DNA from 4 places in the Acinetobacter sp. S-1 genome. Region 4 is predicted to be linked to each of the others. Evidence: predicted binding sites of a transcription regulator. Region 4 holds the regulator's gene; each other region holds the start of a gene.

Region 1 (3,220 bases), 1.9 Mb from region 4:
ATTTGGAGAAATAGGCTATAAAAACAAAAAACTATCAAACGCAGCAATTATGGGCCATATAATAAGACTTTAAATATGTAAAATCAATACATCTTTCAGGTGAATTTTAATCTTAAATAAAAGTCGAAAATAATTTTATCTCTGTTTCAATAAGAGAAGCCCATTTCCGTCTAAAATAAATGGGCCTAGTGAATTCCACCTAATCCTAAAATACAAAATGTGATAATTATCACGCTTTGTTCTTTGATCATGGCATTAATATCTTTCTTTTCCATTGACCAAAATTCAAACTAAAACTGTCTTTTCAGCAAAAGATGAGTCATGAATATGGCTTTTCTAGGAACTTTTTGATTTTTTATTTAATAGAAGCAAGCTCCCTATTTCCTTCATTATGAGCAATTACAAGGTATTAGATAGTAGTTAAATTATGGAAAGATATATAAAAATTTAGTTAAGTTTTTGTTTTTATTGTTTATTTTTAAAACCCTGATATATAAAGATTTTATTCATTTTTTGCCCAAAATTCAAACCAAAATGACACTTGAGTAATTAATAGTCATTGAAATATTGGTAAGAAACCTTATATTGAGTACAGGTTCATACCTTTAACTGAGGAAAAGCTCATGAATAAATTTATGGTTGCAGTCTTTACTGGCATGGTGAGCATTGCTAGTTTAGGCGTACAAGCTGCAACACCTGAGCAAGAATGTCAAAAATTGCAAGATGATTACAATTTGATTTATGCGTCAAAAGGCTTTTGTTTTAAAGATCCTGATGCTAAAGAAAAATATGGTAATGAAAACTGTCATACGACAAAACCAAAGTTTTCTGACAAAGAGCAACAACGTCTTGACGCTATTAAAGAACGTCAAAAAGAATTGAAATGTAAATAATTTTAAAGGAATAATACATGGCATATGATGATCAAAATATCTTCGCAAAAATTTTACGTGGAGAACTTCCAGCGATAAAAGTCTATGAAGATGATCAAGTTCTAGCTTTTATGGATATTATGCCTCAAGCCGATGGTCATACATTAGTTATTCCAAAAACACCTGCTGTAACACTGCTGGACTTACCTGCTGAAGCAGCAGCCTATACTATACAAATTGTTCAAAAGATTGCTAAGGCAATGGAAAAAGCACTCAATTTGGAAGGTATTGTATTGATGCAACTTTCTGGAGCAGCAGCAGGACAAACTGTTCCACATGTTCATTTTCACCTAATTCCAACAAATGTGCATCATCTTGGACGCCATGCTGTTGAGTTAGGGGATCAAGAAAAAATTAAAGAATTAGCTGAAAAAATTAAAGCAGCTCTTTGATTTTTAGATGGTTAAAGCGGAGTTTAGGCTCCGCTTTTTTTCGTCTAAAAACTATAAAAAATGAAAAAAACTAATTTATTTCTAAATTTTAAACGTCATAAAACTGTCATTTATTCTTCACTTCTCTGTCACAAAATTTGCCGATACTGCTTAGCAAGTTGGTGAGCTTTTGTAACTTTTTGTACATAAGTCAACTACAAAATAAATAGTTAGCTAGGCATACGCCATTTTTAAATACCTTTTGGAGAAATCTCAATGAAGAAATTGCTACTCGCTGCCGCAGTTGCAACTTTGAGCGTAAACGCGGTGCAAGCAGCGCCAACTTTGTATGGCAAACTAAATGTTTCTATTAACCAAGTTGATAATAAAAATTTCGATGGTAAAAGTGACGTTACCGAAGTTAACTCAAACTCTTCTCGTATTGGGGTAAAAGGCGAAGAGAAATTAACTGACAAGTTATCTGCTGTTTATTTAGCTGAATGGGCAATTTCTACTGATGGTTCAGGTTCTGATACTGACCTTAGTGCTCGTAACCGTTTTATCGGTTTAAAAACTGAAGGTGTTGGTACATTAAAAGTAGGTAAGTATGATTCTTATTTTAAAACAGCTGCTGGTGGTAACCAAGACATCTTTAATGACGATACACGTTTAGATATTACTAATATCATGTATGGTGAAAACCGTTTAGACAACGTGATCGGTTTTGAATTAGACCCTAAATTATTAGCTGGTTTAACATTCAATATCATGGCTCAAACTGGTGAAAGCACCTCTGATAGCAAACAAGGTGAAACTGGTAAAGACAGCAAAAATGATAGCTTTGACTCTGTATCGACTTCGCTTGGTTACGAAAACAAAGATATCGGTTTAGCAATTGCTGCTGCTGGTGACTTTGGTATTAAAGGTAAATATGCAGCTTACGGTCTAAAAGATGTCTATACAGATGCTTACCGTGTAACTGGTTCTTATGACATTGCTAAATCTGGTTTTGTAGTAGGTGCTTTATGGCAACACGCTGAACCTACTGATGACTTGACTGCATATGGTCAATCATATAAATCAGATGGTTCAATCGATAAAGCTGGTAAAGCTTACCGTGGTTTAGAAGAAGAAGCATATGCAGTAACAGCTGCTTATAAAATTCCTAACACTAAACTTAAAGTGAAAGCAGAATATGCTTCAGCTGAAACACAAGTAAGTGGTCAATCAGATCGTAAAATCGACTTGTACGGTTTAGGTCTTGATTACCAAATCAATAAACAAGCTCGCTTCTACGGTATCGTTGCTCAACAAAAACGCGACTGGATTAAAGAAGACGACAAACAAACTGTTGTAGGTACTGGTATCGAATATAACTTCTAATCGGTTATGTTTGATTCAGATCTAAAATAAAAGGGCTTATGCCCTTTTATTTTTTGTCCTGAGTAAAAAAAGCCGATATAAAACTTATCGGCTTTTTTAAGATTTATATCTTATTTTAAAAAACCACTTACAAGATTCATGACATTTTGAATATCTTGGTTTGCTTCTTGATGATTAGTACTGTCACCTTGAGGTGTTAAAGAGTCAATGACCTGAGGTAAGACAGAAGCGATTGCACCATAAACTTGTTCTTTTGGCGCTTGAGCTTGCTCGGCAACTTGTTCAATGTCAGACGGATTAAATAGGCTCTGTAACTGTTGGGTCGGAACTTCGCTATTACTTTGATTTGGATCAACCCAACTTTGAACCTGACTTCCTAAACCCGCACCTTTCAACTTTTCTAATGCAGCTTGTAAACCACCTTGTTGCTGTACCCAACCTAAAATTAAAGGCACAACTGCAATTAATAAACTTTGTACGCCGCCACCTGTTTGAGGTGTACTGTTATTGCCAGTCACTTGCCCTAATACAGAA
Region 2 (3,220 bases), 1.2 Mb from region 4:
TTTGGGTTGCCCAGTTGTAACGCCCAGATTCAATAGCACTTAAATAAATCACAGGTTTTAATAAAGAACCGACTTGGCGTTTTGCATCTACAGCACGGTTAAAACCAGTAAAGTCTTGTGTAGAACCAACAGCAGCAACAAGCTCGCCGTTTTCTGGATGTGCAATCAGTACAGCACCCTGTAAGTTTTTCAAACGTGCTGGGTTGCTGTTTGCTAAGCGGTCTACTGAAGCTTTAAAAGCATTTTGAACTTGAGTTTGAGTAATTGGGTCTAGAGTCGTAAAAATACGTAAGCCCTGATTAGTTAAATCACTTTCTTGATATTCTGTGCGTAATTGACGACGCACGATATCTAAAAAGTCAGGGAATTTTGCAGGGCCTAAACTTGGCTTACTTAACACATTTAAAGGACGTGCAATTTCATCTTCATATTCTGCTTGAGTTAAATAACCCATTACACGCATGTTATTTAACACGGTATCGCGGCGTTTTTTTGCACCTTCAGGATTTTTCCAAGGATTATATAAAGAAGGGCCTTGCACTAAACCAACTAAATAAGCTTGCTGTGCAACGCTAAGTTCACGTAACGGTAAACCAAAATAAAATTGAGAAGCCAAACCATAGCCATTAATTGAGTAGCTACCATTTTGGCCTAGATTCACTTCATTTAAGTAGGCTTCTAAAATTTCATCTTTGCTGTAATGCAGCTCAATGAGTAAAGCCATTAATGCTTCATTAACTTTACGTTTTAATGTGCGTTCAGGTGTGAGATAGAAGTTTTTAACCAATTGCTGAGTCAGGGTTGAACCACCTTGACGTTTACCACCTGTGATATTACTCACTAATGCACGGGCAGTACCACGAATTGAAATACCGTGATGATGATAGAAATTACGGTCTTCTGTTGAAATTAAAGCTTCAATAAGTGGTTTAGGGACATTATTCAGTTTAATGAGAACACGGTCTTCATTATGTTGAGGGTAGATCCCTCCAATCAGAAGTGGCTCTAGTCGCGCAACACCCGTTGAAGAAGGTTTTGTACTTCTAACTTCAGCAACTTGGTCATTTGCAAAACTTAACTCTAGGACTTGTTCGGGTTCAACACTGTCGCCGTAATCAAAACCACGCGTGTGGATATACATATTGCTACCCTGAGCAACATAGGTTCCAGACTTGTCATAATTACTTGAAGTTTTGTAACCCAAGAGTTTTAATTCTTGAGTGAAATTTGCTTGGGTAATAGGTGCGTTATTATAAATTTCCAAAGGACGTGCAAACACTTTGGCGGGAATATCCCACCGTTGTCCTTCAAATTTTTCACGGATAATATTATCTAAACGAATCAGATAGATACTAAGAGCAATAAAAGCACCAATGACCAAAATGGAAAAGATTAGTGCAAAGAAACCGATACCACGTTCAAACTTCATAAAAATGAGATAAAACCCTAACAATGCCTGTAATGATGCGATAGCTTGTCATCAATTTGCAATGATAAAACTGTGAATAATTGGAAAACTTAGATTGAATTTTACAGCATCTTGTTGTTATGTTTTTTTAAATTAATCAGGTTAATGTTATTATAGCGAAGTATCGCAGCGGAGCTTACTCATTCGTGCAAATTTCACATAAGTCCTTCAGAAACGTCGGGTTAATCGGTCGACCAGATAAATCATCAGTAGTAGAAACACTATGTTTAATTCATGATCATTTGTTGAACCTTGGCTTAAACCCCATTTTTGATCAGGAAACTGCTGAATTAGTGCCTTATGATCATGCACAAATTGTAAGCCGTCATTTATTGGGTGAAGTTGCTGATTTAGTCATAGTTGTTGGAGGCGACGGTTCTTTACTCCACGCTGCTAGAGCTTTAGTTCGTTACAATACGCCTGTTATTGGTATTAACCGCGGGCGGTTAGGTTTTTTAACTGATATCAAACCTTCAGAAGCCATTTTCAAACTTGACCAAGTACTTCAAGGTCATTTCCAGCTTGACCGTCGTTTCTTACTTGAAATGGAAGTACGAACAAATGGTGAAGTCATTTATGACGCCATTGCTTTAAATGATGTGGTTTTGCATTCGGGCAAATCGGTACACATGATTGACTTCGAACTTAATATTGATGGTCAATATGTTTACCGCCAACATAGTGATGGTTTAATTGTTTCGACGCCAACCGGATCAACGGCTTATGCATTGTCAGGTGGTGGACCAATTTTACATCCAAGTATGGATGCTATTGCATTAGTTCCAATGCATCCCCATACATTGTCATCACGTCCCATCGTAGTCGGTGGTCAAAGCGAAATTAAAATCGTTATTCGCGAAAATCGGGTATTACCAATGGTGAGTGCAGATGGGCAACATAGTGTCTCGCTCAATGTTGGAGACAGTTTACACATCCGCAAACACCCATTTAAACTAAGTTTATTGCATCCACCAGGTTATGATTTCTATATGGCCTGCCGTACCAAACTTGGTTGGAACCAAGATTTTGAATCTTTTCAAAGAGATGAATCATGAATATTGAACAAATGCTATCTGTTTTAAACCCTGAAATTGTGGAGCGTTTAAAAACAGCAGTAGAAATTGGTAAATGGCCAAACGGCGTTGTTTTAACTAAAGAGCAACGTGAGACTTGTATGCAAGCTGTAATCGCTTGGGAGTTGAAGAACTTACCAGAAGATCAGCGTAGTGGTTATATTGACCGTGGTACAAAAGAAGAAGGCGAAGAATGTGATGATGACCATCACAAGCATGAGCCAGAGTTTAAACCGATTCGTTTTGTTTAAAACTTAATAAGACAGAAAATTATTTTTGGTTATTCCATACAGCCTTATATAGCATGTTTTTCATAAGTTATAGCATATAGGCTTTTATTACTTTTGAAGGATCAAAAGTAACCAAAAATCCTTTGTATCACTGACGATATTTCCTGTATCGCAGTGATACGGTCGACATCCATGTCGACCTTCACGATAGCATTTGTTAACTACGAATTAAGATTGCTTAAATTTCGTGTTTCCCATAACACTTTTGCTTTTTGCATCGCTTCTTCAAAATTAGCAACAACGCCCATCGTATATAGCGCGATTCCGATGGTTTCTGTTACGGCCATTTCTCCATATTCATGGTGCTGTTGACCAAGCCATACTGCTTTAAATGTTGCTAAATCTAATTCTTCTTCAATTGGGCTTCGCTCAGGTGTGAGCTTTGGCAA
Region 3 (3,220 bases), 1.2 Mb from region 4:
TTATCCAAACGCTTAAACGTCGTGGTGCTTAAATACATGTCATTACGAATTTCGCTAATTGCAGCTTCAGGAATATCTTTTAAGTTGCTATAGCTAGAAACTCGTTCACCCAAGTGATCAGTCATACTTGCCAATGCAGGCACAACTTCCGGAGTTTGCTGTTTAGTTTGAATATATTTAGTCAAAATAACACGTGCTTTTTCATCGGTTAATTCTGGCTGATTTTGATTCAAAAATACGGCAGTTTGAGAAGAAAGCTGATGGAATGATTGAACTTGCTGAGTATCAAGATTTTTATTTAATGAATAAGCCAACGGCACCAGACCAACCAAAATCAGCATGATGAGTCCCATACCCTTTTGACCGTCATTAGAACCATGTGCAAAACTCACACCTGTACAGGTAAAGATCAAAATTGCACGAATGATTGCTGGTGGTGGTTTATTCCCTTCAGGTGGCTGGAATAATTCTAATTGGCGTTTAAAAATAGTTTTAACCAACAAGAATACAATCGCTGCAAAAGCGAAACCAATTAAAGGTGAAAATAATAATGCCTTACCGACTTTAATCACCTGATCCATATCAACGCCACTGGTCGTCACGCCAGTCGATGCACTCAATAGATGGTTCATAATGCCCACACCCAAGATTGAACCAATCAAGGTATGTGAGCTAGATGCAGGAATACCTAAGAACCAAGTACCCAAGTTCCAGAGAATCGCAGCAATAAGAAGCGCAAAAACCATTGCGAAACCTGCACCGCTACCCATATTCATGATCAATTCAACAGGTAACAATGCAATAATGCCGTAAGCGACTGCGCCGCTTGCAACCATTACCCCAAGGAAATTACAAAAACCAGCCCACATGACTGCAACCGGTGCTGGTAAAGCATTGGTGTAAATCACTGTTGCCACTGCATTTGCAGTATCGTGGAAGCCATTTACAAACTCAAAGCCTAAAGCAATCAAGAGTGCAGTTGATAAAAGAATAACTGAATAAAGACTCAAAGGTGGTACATGTGCTAAATCAGCACTCACCTGAAATCCAATATAAATAAGTGTTGCAACAATAATCGTCAGAAACACCGGCATAAAAAATTTAGGTGTCGGGACATGTACATTCGTCGATTTGACTTGCAGGTTTGCCGCAAGTTTTGAATCCGAAACAGGGGGTAGATTAGAATTCATGCAGACGGTAAGAGGATAAAAAAATCCTCTGTATTCTTAAATTAAATTATGACAATTATATGACAAAGCGGCGCCTGATGAAGTCAATTTTTCACATTTTGACCTCATTTGATGCACCTTTCCTCTATGATTTTTATTTTTTTATTTAAATACAATAATTTACACAAATCCCCACCCATCTATTTTATGACTATTTTTGAAGCAAAAATATCTAAAAAATTACCTAAACGTCTACTTTTTAAACACTACAACTGTCATAAAACCGAATATTGGAGATGAAATATTTCAATATCATGATCATTTTATGAATATTTGATGAAAAAACACCCTCTTTTTGTTCGAAAACACTTTTTTTTACGACTAATTTACGGTGAATGGTGGGTCGTCATAGATCATCTATTGCGCAACTATTCTGTTACAATAGCGCCGCATTTTTAAATTCGTACAATATCGGGGTTTTATATGTCCACGCTTGCCACCCTAAAAGCGCTTCTTGCCAAACGTATTCTGATTATTGATGGTGCAATGGGTACCATGATCCAGCGCCATAAATTGGAAGAAGCCGACTACCGTGGTGAGCGTTTTGCCGATTGGGCACATGACTTAAAAGGTAACAATGACCTTCTTGTGCTAACTCAACCCGAAATCATTCAAGGTATTCATGAAGCTTATCTTGATGCAGGCGCAGACATTATTGAAACCAATAGCTTTAACGGCACGCGTGTTTCTATGTCTGATTACCACATGGAAGATCTTGTTCCAGAGATTAACCGTGAAGCAGCACGTTTAGCTAAAGCAGCTTGTGAGAAGTATTCGACTCCAGATAAACCGCGTTTTGTAGCAGGTGTACTTGGACCAACATCGCGTACTTGTTCCATTTCACCGAATGTAAATGACCCTGCCTTTCGTAACATTACTTTTGATGAGTTAAAAGAAAACTATATTGAAGCGACGCATGCGCTGATTGAAGGCGGTGCAGATATCATTTTGATTGAAACCGTATTTGACACATTAAACTGTAAAGCTGCAATTTTTGCGGTTAAAGAAGTCTTTAAAGAAATTGGTCGTGAATTACCAATCATGATTTCAGGGACCATTACCGATGCATCGGGTCGTACATTAACAGGCCAAACTGCCGAAGCGTTCTGGAACTCTGTACGTCATGGCGACTTGCTATCGATTGGTTTTAACTGTGCGCTTGGTGCAGATGCCATGCGTCCTCACGTAAAAACTATTTCCGATGTCGCAGATACGTTTGTTTCAGCGCACCCAAATGCGGGCTTACCAAATGCTTTTGGTGAATATGATGAAACGCCAGAACAAACTGCAGCGTTCTTAAAAGAATTTGCAGAAAGCGGCTTAATTAATATTACTGGTGGTTGCTGTGGTACAACACCAGACCATATCCGCGCGATTGCCAATGCGGTAAAAGATATTGCGCCTCGTCAAGTTCCTGAAACTGTACCTGCATGTCGTTTGAGTGGTTTAGAACCATTTAATATTTATGATGACTCACTTTTCGTGAATGTAGGTGAACGTACTAACGTTACAGGTTCGAAAAAATTCTTACGCTTAATTCGTGAAGAAAACTTTGCTGAAGCTTTAGAAGTTGCACAGCAACAGGTGGAAGCTGGCGCACAGATTATTGACATTAACATGGATGAAGGGATGCTCGATTCGCAAAATGCGATGGTGCATTTCTTAAATCTTGTGGCTTCTGAACCAGATATTTCACGTGTGCCAATCATGATTGACTCATCAAAATGGGAAATCATTGAAGCTGGCTTAAAATGCGTACAAGGTAAACCCGTTGTTAACTCGATTTCTTTAAAAGAAGGTTATGACGAGTTTGTAGAAAAAGCTCGCCTGTGCCGTCAATATGGTGCTGCGATTATTGTCATGGCATTTGACGAAACAGGTCAAGCCGACACCGCTGCACGTAAGCGTGAAATCTGTAAGCGCTCATATGATATTTTGGTTAACGATGTAGGCTTCCCTGCTGAAGATATTATTTTTGACCCGAACGTGTT
Region 4 (3,220 bases):
TAAAGAGGCACGCCGTGAAAAGCTGATTGAAGCGGGTATTGCAACCTATGGAACCCTTGGTTTTTTTTCAGTGACGGTAAAAGATGTCTGCCAAGAGGCAAAACTCACCGAACGTTATTTTTATGAATCATTTAAAAAGAGTGAAGATTTATTTCAAACCATCTTTTTAAAAATGATTGAAGAATTACAGCAAAATCTGATGCAAGCCGTGATTAAAGCTGCGCCCGATCCAGAAAAAATGGTCGATGCTGGTTTAAGAGCTCTGCTGACGACATTAAAAGATGATCCGAGATTAGCTCGTATTGTCTATGTCGATGCAGTTCTGGTGCAAGAATTACATAATCAAGCCACCATTCAAGAAACACTTGCGCAATTTGATCGCATGATTCAAGCCTTCGTTATGCTGACCATGCCCCAAATTCAGCACCATGAAAATGAGCTTTCTTTAATCGCAACTGGTTTGAATGGATATGTCACTCAAATTGCAATTCGTTGGGTGATGGGAGGATTTGAGCAGTCTCTTGAGCAGGTTTTAACTGCATGCCGTATCGTTTTTTTATCTTTATTAGCTCAAGTTTCAAAATAATATTAAAGTTTTTTGACAGCCAAAAATGTGAAAAAATAGCTAAGCAATTAAGGTGATAACCTATTGAATGATTTTAGAAAGTTTAAGGCTTAGATGTCATAATTTGGTCATACCTTTGCCTTAGTTTTGTCACAAATTATTGCTAAATTCATTTTTATAGACTTTTCTGCAATGAAATTGTCATAATTAATCTTTGTAATAAGCCTGTCATAACTACAAAACGGTTCACCGTTAAATCTATAGGATATTGCGTTGTGAAAGATGACTATATTTTAATTGTCGATGATGAGCTTCCTATTCGTGAAATGATCCATACTTCTTTGGACATGGCAGGCTTTCAGTGTTTACAGGCAGAAGATGCCAAACAAGCTCATCAAATTATCGTCGACCAACGTCCGGCGCTTATCTTGCTTGATTGGATGTTACCTGGAGGCGTAAGTGGTGTCGATTTATGTCGCCGCTTAAAACGCGATGAGAACCTAGCAGAAATTCCAGTGATTATGCTGACCGCTCGCGGAGAAGAAGACCATAAAGTACAAGGTCTTGATGCGGGTGCAGATGATTACATGACGAAGCCTTTCTCAACACGTGAACTGGTTTCACGTATTAAGGCAGTTCTGCGCCGCGCGAATGCATTAAGTGGCGAAAAAACCATTGATGCTAATGGCTTAATTCTTGATCCTGTAAGCCAGCGTGTTAGCTTTGGTAACAGTATTTTAGATATGGGCCCAACTGAATATCGCTTACTTGCGTTTTTTATGACCCATCCAGAACGTGCATATACGCGTGCCCAGTTGCTCGATCAGGTATGGGGCGGTAATGTATATATTGAAGACCGCACTATCGATGTGCATATCCGTCGTTTGCGTAAAGTGTTAGAACCTTTTGGTGTTGACCGATTTGTTCAGACTGTACGTGGAACTGGCTACCGTTTCTCAACACGTGCAGATTTAGCCGCAGGTTAACCAAGATTTATGTATGAACCCTACCCCGTCCCTGAACAGGTACGTGAACAAAAGCTTTTTCGCTACAGTAGTTTATGGACGTTTGCCAAACAAGATTTACGGCTTTTATTATTTTTTCTAATTATTGCCGGTTTAGTCGGTTTCGGTATTGGGTATTTCTGGAGCTGTATTTTTATCGCCTTCGTGGTGTTTTTTACACTCCAGTTGCGTTCTTTATATCTGGTCAATGACTGGATTGCGAATAAACCTTATGACGTTCCTCCAAACCTTAACGGGATTTGGGGGGCATTGTTATTTAATGTTTACCGTGCTCAGCGTCAGGAACGAATTGTTCAGGCCGAAATGGTCGGTTTAATTGACCGGGCTCAGTCTTCATTAGTTGCTCTTGCTGAAGCGGTTGTACTCATTGATGACCAACATCAAATCGAGTGGTGGAACCCTGCTGCGGAACGTTTGTTAGGAATCAGTCCTCTCGACCGTGGCCGCAACTTATTAACGATTTTACGTCAGCCAACCTTTATTGAATATTTTAACAATATTGATCAGGCACCTGATGGAATTAAGCTTCACTCAAATTTTGATGATGACCGTTATGTGCAGGTTAAACTCACAAGATTTGGTGGAGAAAGTCGTTTATTGGTGGCTTACGATGTGACTCGTATGCACAACCTTGAGCAAATGCGTAAAGACTTTGTCGATAATATTTCGCATGAGCTTCGTACCCCATTAACCGTGCTCAGTGGTTATATCGAAACCTTTACCGATCAGGAAGATATTAGCCCACGCTGGAAACGTGCATTTGACCAGATGCAATCACAAACCAAACGTATGAATGCGTTGGTCAATGATTTACTACTGTTATCAAATTTAGAAAATAATAAGAAAATTGCAAAAAACCAGATTATTGAAATGCCGAGTTTAATGAATCAATTGTTTGATGATGCTCAGGCCTACAATGCCGATTATGGACACACGCTCAATTTACATATTGATAGCCACTGTGACCTGATTGGTTCAGACATGGAAATTGCCAGTGCGTTTAGTAATTTAATTACCAATGCTATCAAGTACACACCAAAAGGCGGAACCATTACCATCGGTTGGCATGATGATGGTGAACATGCTTACTTTAGTGTGCAAGACACGGGCATCGGAATTAACCCTAAACATTTGCCACGACTGACTGAACGCTTCTATCGTGTTGATAGCGACCGTAGTCGTCAAACAGGTGGTACAGGTTTAGGCTTAGCCATTGTAAAACACGTGCTTATGCAACACGGCGCGTATTTAGATGTTCAATCTAAAGAAAATGAGGGATCAACATTTACCGCAGTTTTTCCAAAAGAAAGACTCTATAACATGACCTAAATTTGGCCCTCTCACATTCAAAAAGCCGACTCATGAAAAGTCGGCTTTTTTGTAGCATTTAAACCAATTTACTTAAAATTAGAGCAATAAGATTTTGTCTGATTTTTCTCTATTACGTTTAAAAAACTAGTGGCAAAAGTATTACTTTGACGCAATGCATCACGGTGATCGCCACCATCAATCGTTTGATAAATAGTTGGTTTTTTTAATTTACATAGCTGCTGATAATAAGCAGATGTTCCTCTAGGGTCGACTAAATGATCTTTAGAACCCTGAACAATCATTAACGGTACGGTAGGCA

What was found. Region 4 encodes PhoB, which activates phosphate uptake and scavenging genes when phosphate is short. Its sites were predicted from a motif close to TGTCATNAANCTGTCATAA; they were not measured.
Region 1: a site for PhoB is predicted at 1,418-1,436, ahead of AC52J8_RS09510 (porin). Genes of this name have one in related genera too.
Region 2: a site for PhoB is predicted at 1,476-1,494, ahead of AC52J8_RS06125 (NAD(+) kinase). Genes of this name have one in related genera too.
Region 3: a site for PhoB is predicted at 1,237-1,255, ahead of AC52J8_RS13175 (inorganic phosphate transporter). Genes of this name have one in related genera too.

What each region holds. Positions count from the first base shown of each region.
Region 1 is NZ_CM184207.1:1,988,173-1,991,392, forward strand. It holds gene AC52J8_RS09500 (YARHG domain-containing protein) at 624-893, shown strand; gene AC52J8_RS09505 (HIT family protein) at 911-1,324, shown strand; gene AC52J8_RS09510 (porin) at 1,580-2,686, shown strand; gene AC52J8_RS09515 (YidB family protein) at 2,797-3,220, opposite strand, start outside.
Region 2 is NZ_CM184207.1:1,287,335-1,290,554, forward strand. It holds gene mrcB (penicillin-binding protein 1B) at 1-1,429, opposite strand, end outside; gene AC52J8_RS06125 (NAD(+) kinase) at 1,615-2,523, shown strand; gene AC52J8_RS06130 (YeaC family protein) at 2,520-2,792, shown strand; gene AC52J8_RS06135 (glycosyl transferase family protein) at 2,993-3,220, opposite strand, start outside.
Region 3 is NZ_CM184207.1:2,765,324-2,768,543, forward strand. It holds gene AC52J8_RS13175 (inorganic phosphate transporter) at 1-1,190, opposite strand, end outside; gene metH (methionine synthase) at 1,653-3,220, shown strand, end outside.
Region 4 is NZ_CM184207.1:113,322-116,541, reverse strand. It holds gene AC52J8_RS00535 (TetR/AcrR family transcriptional regulator) at 1-586, shown strand, start outside; gene phoB (phosphate regulon transcriptional regulator PhoB) at 841-1,551, shown strand; gene phoR (phosphate regulon sensor histidine kinase PhoR) at 1,561-2,919, shown strand; gene AC52J8_RS00520 (alpha/beta fold hydrolase) at 2,988-3,220, opposite strand, start outside.